DNA from 4 places in the Vreelandella vilamensis genome. Region 4 is predicted to be linked to each of the others. Evidence: predicted binding sites of a transcription regulator. Region 4 holds the regulator's gene; each other region holds the start of a gene.
What was found. Region 4 encodes sigma-54, which starts transcription at its own class of promoters, with help from an activator protein. Its sites were predicted from a motif close to TGGCACNNNNNTTGCTNT; they were not measured.
Positions count from the first base shown of each region.

Region 1: glnA (glutamate--ammonia ligase) is a predicted target of sigma-54. The motif match lies at 1,548-1,565, and genes of this name have one in related genera.
Region 2: QC823_RS09750 (P-II family nitrogen regulator) is a predicted target of sigma-54. The motif match lies at 1,345-1,362, and genes of this name have one in related genera.
Region 3: QC823_RS03120 (HAD-IIB family hydrolase) is a predicted target of sigma-54. The motif match lies at 1,114-1,131, and genes of this name have one in related genera.

Region 1 is NZ_JARWAN010000001.1:1,486-3,690, reverse strand. Features, by position in the region: gene glnA (glutamate--ammonia ligase) at 2-1,408, opposite strand; gene QC823_RS00015 (hypothetical protein) at 1,908-2,205, shown strand, end outside.
Region 2 is NZ_JARWAN010000014.1:45,196-47,400, forward strand. Features, by position in the region: gene QC823_RS09745 (ammonium transporter) at 1-885, opposite strand, end outside; gene QC823_RS09750 (P-II family nitrogen regulator) at 930-1,268, opposite strand; gene QC823_RS09755 (accessory factor UbiK family protein) at 1,616-1,960, shown strand; gene QC823_RS09760 (YifB family Mg chelatase-like AAA ATPase) at 2,044-2,205, shown strand, end outside.
Region 3 is NZ_JARWAN010000003.1:177,464-179,668, forward strand. Features, by position in the region: gene QC823_RS03115 (glycosyltransferase family protein) at 1-72, opposite strand, end outside; gene QC823_RS03120 (HAD-IIB family hydrolase) at 69-1,007, opposite strand; gene pta (phosphate acetyltransferase) at 1,327-2,205, shown strand, end outside.
Region 4 is NZ_JARWAN010000004.1:90,291-92,495, reverse strand. Features, by position in the region: gene hpf (ribosome hibernation-promoting factor, HPF/YfiA family) at 1-189, opposite strand, end outside; gene QC823_RS03740 (RNA polymerase factor sigma-54) at 276-1,694, opposite strand; gene lptB (LPS export ABC transporter ATP-binding protein) at 2,154-2,205, opposite strand, start outside.

The sequences.
Region 1 (2,205 bases), on a different contig from region 4:
CTTAGCAGCTGTAGTACATATCGAACTCAAGCGGATGCGTGGCCATGCGCAAGCGATCCACGTCTTCCATCTTCAGCTCGATGTAGGCGTCGATCATTTCATCGGAGAACACGCCCCCTTCGGTCAAGAAGGCGCGGTCAGCGTCGAGCGCTTCCAGCGCCTGATCGAGGCTGTGCGCGACGGTCGGTACGGATTTACCCTCTTCCGGCGGCAGATCATAGAGGTTTTTGTCCATCGCATCGCCCGGGTGAATCTTGTTCTTGATGCCGTCGATACCCGCCATCAGCATCGCCGCGAAACACAGGTACGGGTTAGCGGTCGGATCAGGGAAGCGCAGCTCGACACGCTTGCCCTTGGGGCTGGCAGTGTACGGAATACGGATCGACGCCGAGCGGTTACGCGCGCTGTAGGCAAGCATAACCGGCGCTTCAAAACCCGGTACCAAGCGCTTGTACGAGTTGGTCGAGGCGTTAGTGAACGCGTTCAGCGCACGGGCGTGCTTGATAATACCGCCGATATAGTAAAGCGCCATTTCAGAAAGGCCGGCGTATTCGTCGCCCGCAAACTGGTTTTGGCCGTCTTTCCAGAACGACTGGTGAACGTGCATGCCCGAACCGTTATCGCCCACAATCGGCTTCGGCATGAAGGTCGCGGTTTTGCCGTAAGCATGCGCCACGTTGTGGATCACATACTTCATTTCCTGGACTTCATCGGCCTTTTTCACCAGCGTGTTGAACTTGACGCCGATTTCGTTCTGGCCGGCGTTCGCCACTTCGTGGTGGTGTACCTCAACGGACTGACCAATGGCTTCCAAGGTGTTACACATGGCACCACGCATATCGTGGAAGCTATCCACAGGCGGAACCGGGAAGTAACCGCCTTTCACACGCGGACGGTGGCCTAAGTTGCCACCCTCTACCTGACGATCCGTGGACCAAGCGCCCTCTTCCGAGGAGATTTTGTACATGGAGCCTTCGATGTCCGACTTCCAATGCACCTCGTCAAAGATAAAGAACTCAGGTTCCGGACCGAAGAAGGCGGTATCACCCAAGCCAGTCGACTGCAAATACGCTTCTGCCCGCTTAGCGATGGAGCGCGGATCACGATCGTAGCCCTGCATGGTCGCCGGCTCGATAATATCGCAGCGAAGCACCAGCGTAGCGTCTTCGGTGAAGGGGTCGAGGTAGGCGCTGCCGTCCTCTGGACTCAGGATCATGTCGGACTCGTTGATCCCTTTCCAGCCATTGATGGAAGAGCCATCAAACATTTGGCCATTTTCAAAAAACTCTTCATCCACATCGCGCGCCGGAATAGTGACGTGCTGCTCCTTGCCGCGGGTATCAGTAAAGCGTAGGTCAACCCACTTAATATCGTGTTCTTCAATCAGTGCAAGCGTCTTGGCTGACATGAGGTCCTCCGGTGTGAACGTAATTTGCGTTTTGCGCGCCCGAATTGCTAAGGCAATGGCGTGACGCAAAGGATTAATCGGCTACTGTTTTAGCACGTCAAGGCAGTGCCTGCCTACGTCATTAGCCGCTGGTAATAATAATGCAGGGAATATGCCAACCTTGCACCACAAAAGAAAAAATAAGAGCAAGTCACTGTTTTTAATCATTTTAATTCTAAACTTTTATGCGCTTTTATGTAGCAGAGCGGCCATACATTCACCACGCGCGGCTCTTAAACATTCAATTTGCACCACGATAAATCACAGCATCGACAAAATGCACCAAAATAGTGCTCATTATGCTAACACCGCGTATTTTCACGCTAAAAAGCGATTGATACACAATCAAACTAACCGCTACACTATATTACAAATAAAATTATGGATTCATTTTTGGCCATGAAACCGGTCGTGGCTGAAAACCTACATAAAGGCTGAATGCCTATGAGAGGATCGGTTAATGGGGCCTGTTTGCTTTATCATCGACGCTCTAGTGACCGGTGCTCAACTACCACGCCACTTGGCGAACATACGCTCACCTTACAATGAGTTGGCAAACGCCCCCATTGTGATTACCGCGCAACAGCCGGACCCACGCTTGGCGCGCCTTCAATATCATTATCAAGCCCAGTGTTTAATGATGCCTGCGCTGACGCTAGGCGCCCGCTTTAACGGCACCGTGGCTAAGCTAAAGGCTGAATGGTTGATTATCGCGTTGCAGAAAAAGCCATTACCCCCTGGCGCATGGGCGGGCTTAA
Region 2 (2,205 bases), on a different contig from region 4:
CGGGTCAGCCGTAATGGCGACCAGGCCAGCCAGCGCGCCGTTAAGCGCCATGGTGAGGTCCGCTTTACGGAACCACAGCTTGGCAAGGATCAGCGCGGCGATCACACCACCTGCAGCCGCAGCGTTGGTATTCACGAACACCTGGGCAACATTGTTGGCGGAATCGACCGCAGCCAACTTCAATTCAGAGCCGCCGTTAAAGCCGAACCAGCCCATCCACAGGATGAAGGTACCCAGCGTGGCCAGCGGCATATTGGCGCCGGGAATCGCATGGATAGAACCGTCTTTGCCGTACTTGCCCTTACGCGGACCCAGTACGATAACGCCTGCCAACGCGGCGGCGGCACCGGCCATGTGGACAATGCCCGAACCGGCGTAGTCAGAATAGCCGACTTCGGCCAACCAGCCGCCGCCCCAGGTCCAGTAACCGGAAACAGGATAGATCACCGCGGTCATGACCACGGCGAAGGCCAGGAAGGCCCACAGTTTCATGCGTTCAGCGACAGCACCCGAGACGATCGACATCGCGGTTGCCACAAACACAACCTGGAAGAAGAAGTCGGAGCGCATGGAGTAATATGGCGCGTCATCCCCGCCTGCGGTGACTGCATCCACGCTGTTCTCAGCGCCGATCAGGAAGCCCAGGTTGGGCAGGAAGCCACCGGCGTTGCCGGAATACATGATGTAGTAACCCACCAGCAGATACATGGTGCAGGCAATCGCAAACAGCGCAATATTCTTGGTAAGAATTTCGGCGGTGTTTTTGGAACGCACCAAGCCAGCTTCAAGCATCGAGAAGCCAGCGGCCATCCACATTACCAACACACCGCAAATCAAAAAGTAAAACGTATCGAGCGCGTAGCTCAGATCAGTCAACTCATTCATTGTAAGTTCCCCGTTGAACTAAAAAATGATCCGTAAAGCCAGGTTTAAACGGCGTCCGCACCGCGCTCACCCGTCCGAATCCGGATAACGTCTTCAAGCGGCGTAACAAACACCTTGCCGTCGCCGATTTTGCCGCTGTTGGCCGCGCTGCAGATCGCATCGAGCACCGTCTCCAAGCGCGAGTCATCGACAGCGACTTCCACTTTGACTTTGGGCAAGAAATCGACCACGTATTCAGCACCGCGATACAGCTCGGTATGGCCTTTCTGGCGGCCAAAGCCTTTTACCTCGGTGACGGTAATGCCTTGAACACCGTTGTCGGCCAGTGCTTCACGCACGTCGTCGAGCTTGAACGGCTTGATGATGGCGGTGATGAGTTTCATCCCGTATCCCCCTTGCATGGTTAACAAGTGCTGGTAAAAGCAGCATGACTGCATATACCAGGTGCTTGCTTTACCTAATGCGCATTGCGTGCCAAATATAAAAAAAACGTTAAAAACCAAAAATATAAAATCAAAAAATCATACCAAGCCAGCATCAAAAAACACCGCGGCGCGCCACACGTTTGCCTCGCGCACCAAAAAAGCGCAACGCCTTAGCCATCCTGCATCATTACAATGCAACGAATTTCACCCGATAAATTTGCCCAATTCACCGCCCGACACATGCGCGAAAGCCCTGGGTTGCGTATCCTTACGGAAGTGATTGACCATTGAGAAAGGAGAGAGCCATGATGCCTCACGACCGTATCAGCCAGCTGGCGCAACAAATCGGCGACCGTCTGCAGAACGCCTCGCAAGCGCCTGACGATATTCAAAAAGGGGTGCAGCAAGTCGTGCGCGGCGCCTTTGACCGTTTGGAGCTGGTATCCCGAGAAGATTTCGACATCTTGATGGACGTACTGCAGCGCACCCGTTCTCGCGTCGAAGCGCTAGAGGGCCAAGTTGCCGCCCTTGAAACCGCGATTGTTGCCAAGGAAGAGGGCGTAAATGCGCCGGCTCCAAGCGAGCACGATACCGCCGAAAGTAGCCCGGAAAGTCCGCGCGACGAAGAACCCGGTTCTGAAAAAACGTAACGGAGTGCCTATAACCCTATACACATGCTTATTACAGGGAATCTGTTAGCTCGGTAGGTTCATTACGCGAGGGAGCGCACGTCATGACATTAGCCATTGTCGCCACCCGGGCAGGGCTTGGGTTGGAAGCACCGCCGGTGCATGTGGAAGTCCATCTAGCCAACGGTTTGCCGGGGCTGACGCTTGTTGGCTTACCCGAAGCCGCCGTTAAAGAGAGCCGCGAGCGCGTGCGCAGCGCGCTGGTC
Region 3 (2,205 bases), on a different contig from region 4:
CAGCGCTTCTACCGGGCGTCGGGTGAGGTTATGAAAATCGGTGATAATCCCGTTTTGATGGAAATCGCTCATCGTGTCACCTCTTCCCTACCAGGTGTATCCAACGTCGCGGATGTTACCGGGCAAAGGTCTCGTCCCCACCAGTGATCGACCCCCTCTGCCCACCCGGTTGGCCCGGTGGCGTCAGTGCGGTAAAGCGCCGTTTGCTGAGGCGCCACCTCAAACCCGTGAAAGCCACGAATGACCACCGCCTGATCCACCGCTTCCAGCATGGCGGTATCGTTCGGGCCATCTCCGAGCGCCAGCGTTTGCGGTTTAATACCTTTAAGGGCCTGGAAGCGCTCGATCAGCCAATTCACCGCACTGCCCTTGTGTGAGTGCCCCGTCGCGTGCCAAAAACGCCCGCCCCGGACCAGCTGCAAGCCATCGCCGGCAAGCCCTTGTCGCAATGCATCTAGGCCGTTTTCATCGCCTTCCCAAATCAGCGGTTCACTCCCTTCACGCAGCCGCGCTAGCCGTGCTTCAGGGTCAGGGAGTCCGGTGAAATCGCACAGCGAATCCAAGGTCATTTCACTTATGGTGGTAAATGCCATGCCAGGCGTCTCTTCAAGGCGCGCGCGCCAGACGTTTAACCGCTGACGAATAAAGCCGATATCGACTCCAAGGGTCTGGATCACCAGCCCATCGCGGCCTATGTGACGATCCAGGCGCGCATGGCACCAATCAGCGGGCAACCCGACAATCGCACCGTTTTCGGCGACAAAAGGCGTATTCTCGCAACCCAATGCTTGGCGCAACGGTAAAATTTCACTACGGGTTTTACTCGTTACAGGAATCACCGACACGCCATGCTCTTTGAGCCGTGAGAGCCAGGGAACGGCCGGCGACCAATCGTAACTGTGATGATCCAGAAGCGAACCGTCCAAATCGGTAAACAAAAGGCGCGGCATGGAGATAGCATCAGACGCCGCATTGGTGGTTGTATCGGGCGTGGTCAAAGAAGGCATGGCAGCACCTGAGCAGAGGTTAGGTATCTCATTGCTTTTATCTTTTATTACAAAGATCGAGATCGAAAAGTTCGAGATTGCATAGTCCATAACTGTATAGCTCGAGACTGCATAGTTCGTGCCAACCACCACGATGTCAACGGTGAGATAAGCGCAAGGTCACACGGGCAAGCGACGTATTATCACGGATGCGCGTAAAGCGAGCGCCATTCCTATTATTTTGCACCATTCAGGTGCGCAAACGACATCGGGCGGACCCTGCTGTTCTGCGCTGCAGCATGTTAATCTAAGGTCGAACTTTATACTGAGAGTGCCATGCATGAATACGCACAGTGAGCCCCAAACGATTCTGTTGGTCCCTACTAGCGAAGGGGCAGGCTTAACCTCCGCCTGTCTAGGGCTAATTCAAGCGCTCGACACCATCGGCTTAAAGGCGGGATTTTTAAAGCCGTTTATGCAAGATGAGCTCAACGGCCCAGGACTTGACCGCTCGACCGCGCTGGTTTCACGCACGCTGCACCAGCGTCCGCCCTCGCCAATATCCCAAGCCCGCTTAGAGCGCTTGCTGCGCGATGACCAAACCGATGATTTGATGGAAAGCGTCATCGAGCTCTACGATCAAGTCACCCAGCAGGCCAAGCGTGATAACACCGCGCTCGATTTGGTCGTGGTGGAAGGCGTCGTGCCAACCACGCACACCACCTACGCCACCCAAACCAACACCCAACTGGCTCACGCCCTTAATGCGCGTATTATCTTGGTGGGGACCGGCGATCTCGAAGCACCGCAGCAGCTCGCAGAAGAGCTGGATATGCACGCTCGAAGCTTTGGCGGTATTAGTTCGTCGCGTACCTTGGGTTGCATTCTCATGCGCATGCGCAACCTGCCCTACGCACAAGATGATGGCCACTTAGATGATCTGACGGCCACTCCAGGCGCGATTAAGCCGCAGCTTGAAGAACCCGTTCTCACGGAGCTGCGTCGCCACTCGCCAGCGCTTGCCACCGAGCATTTCCATTTGATCGGGGTGGTGCCCTACAGCAAAGCGCTAAGCGCGCCGCGTACGTTAGATGTAGCCCGCGCTTTAGACGCAACGCTACTCAACGAGGGTGAAGCGACTCAGCGTCGCGTGCTTAACACCAGCCTATGCGCCCGCAGCGCGGCCAATGCACTGCATATCTTCACCCCAGGAAGCCTC
Region 4 (2,205 bases):
AGCGTGCAAATCTGCACCGGCTGCATGAAGCGTGCATGCGGCTTGCTGGCGCTCTTTTTCTACCGACAACGTCACCTGAACGGTTGTGATATTGTCATAGTGGCGCTCAACACGAGCCAGCTTTTCGTTGACATAGTCACGCAAGGCGTCAGTCAGTTCTACATGATGACCGGTGATATTGACTTGCATTGACGTACTCCTTATCTATCGGACTGTCTTTCGATTGTAACCCTTTTTTCTATTAAGCAAAGCCCTTTACGGCAGATTCCGATTAACTAGCGTAATCGGCGTCGTTCACTCGAAGAGGGAATGCCCATGGCTTCGCGGTATTTCGCGACGGTGCGACGTGCCACGTTAATATCTTCATGACTCAAAAGCGTGACGAGTCGACTGTCCGATAGGGGTTTTTTCGCCGGTTCTTCCTGTATTAGCTTTTTGATTCGTGCGCGAATTGCTGTGCTGGAGTGGCCTTCACCCTCTTGACCGCCGCTGACTTGGCTAGAGAAGAAGTACTTTAGTTCAAACACACCGCGCGGCGTATGCACGTATTTTTGCGTTGTGACGCGTGAAATCGTGGATTCGTGCATCTCAACAGCTTCTGCAATATCGGCCAAGATCAGCGGTTTCATGGCTTCCTCGCCGTACTCAAGAAAGTCAATCTGGCGCGCAATGATCTCGCGTCCTACGCGCAGCAAAGTATCATTACGGCTTGTTAGGCTTTTGATTAGCCAGCGGGCTTCTTGCAAATGTTCTTTGAGAAATTGGTTGTCTTGGCTTTTGTCGGCACGCTTGATCAAGCTAGCGTAGTCGGGCTGAATGCGCAGCCGGGGCATGGCGTCAGGGTTGAGGGTTAAATGCCAGCCTTGTTCATCATGGTGAATGACCAGATCGGGTATTACATAACCGCTTTCGGCGTTGCCAAAGGTGCTGCCCGGACGTGGGTCAAGACTTCTGATGAGCTGTATCACGTCATCGAGCTGCTCGTCATCGAGGCTTAGGCGGCGTTTTAACAGGCGTCGATCGTCACGGCCGAGCGCTTCTAAAAACTGCCGCACTAGCCTGCGAGCCGGGATTAAAAGGGGGGTATCGTCGGGTACGGTGGCAAGCTGTAACATCAAACATTCGCGCAAGTCGCGAGCAAACACACCGGTAGGTTCAAACTGCTGGAGGCGAAGCAAGACGCTTTCGATATCACGCTGGTTAACTCCGTCCACGTGCTGGTGGCGTAATCCATCGCGTAGTTCGTTAAGTGGCTGCAGCAGGTAGCCATTATTGTCCACGGCGTCGATCAACGTTTCCGCGATAAGCTGCTCGCGTGAGCTAAAATCCGTCATTGCCAGCTGCCAGATCAGGTGGCTTTGCAGGCTTTGGTTAGGCGTGTCACGTTCAAAATCGTGGGCATTGCTGCCCCCACTTAATGCGCTACTGAAGTCTTGATAGGTATCTGACCATTCACTATCCACGGAGAGTTCGCTGGGGATGTTGTCCTCCCAGCCAGCTTCTTTCTGCTCGATGATGGCTTGCTCGCTGAATTCCTCTTCTTGCTCGAGCATCGGATTGGCATCAAGTGCTTGCTGAATTTCCTGGCGAAGTTCCAGCGTCGAGAGCTGCAATAGGGCGATGGCCTGTTGCAGTTGAGGTGTCATCGTTAGCTGGGTACCAACACGCAGTTGAAGGGACGCTTTCATGACCATTCGCAGGTAACCACTACACTAGAGAAAGGCTCCACACTAAGGCCCGTTGAACCTGTGTGCAACTAGCAATAAGCATGCCGCCTGCAAAATACGTGCCACGATTTTGATTGATGCGGGGATTATCCGACAGCGCGTAAAATCACTTCCTGAGTCGCGAAGCGCGAAGGGAGTGGATACAAGCGTAGCATCCATCGGTTGCCCTTGCTGTCTGTTTGCACAGTGCTATACTCCTATCGTCAACACGACCTACCGAGGGGCACTCGGGAAGTATACGTCTGTGGAGACGATGTGAGACCTGGGGGATAGGCGTTGGTTCGTCACCGTAAAAATCCCCATGGGATTTTGCGGCGATAACCAAGCCATTCCCTCGGGCAATCGTCTTTGAAGCAGAAATCAGGAAGGTGACGACCTGGGAATCTCCATCCTGAAACGCGCCAGCACTGAAGGGTGGAGAGGATGTCAAAGGCGGAAATCATCGCCGAGATAGACTTCACGTACTTCTTGATTATCT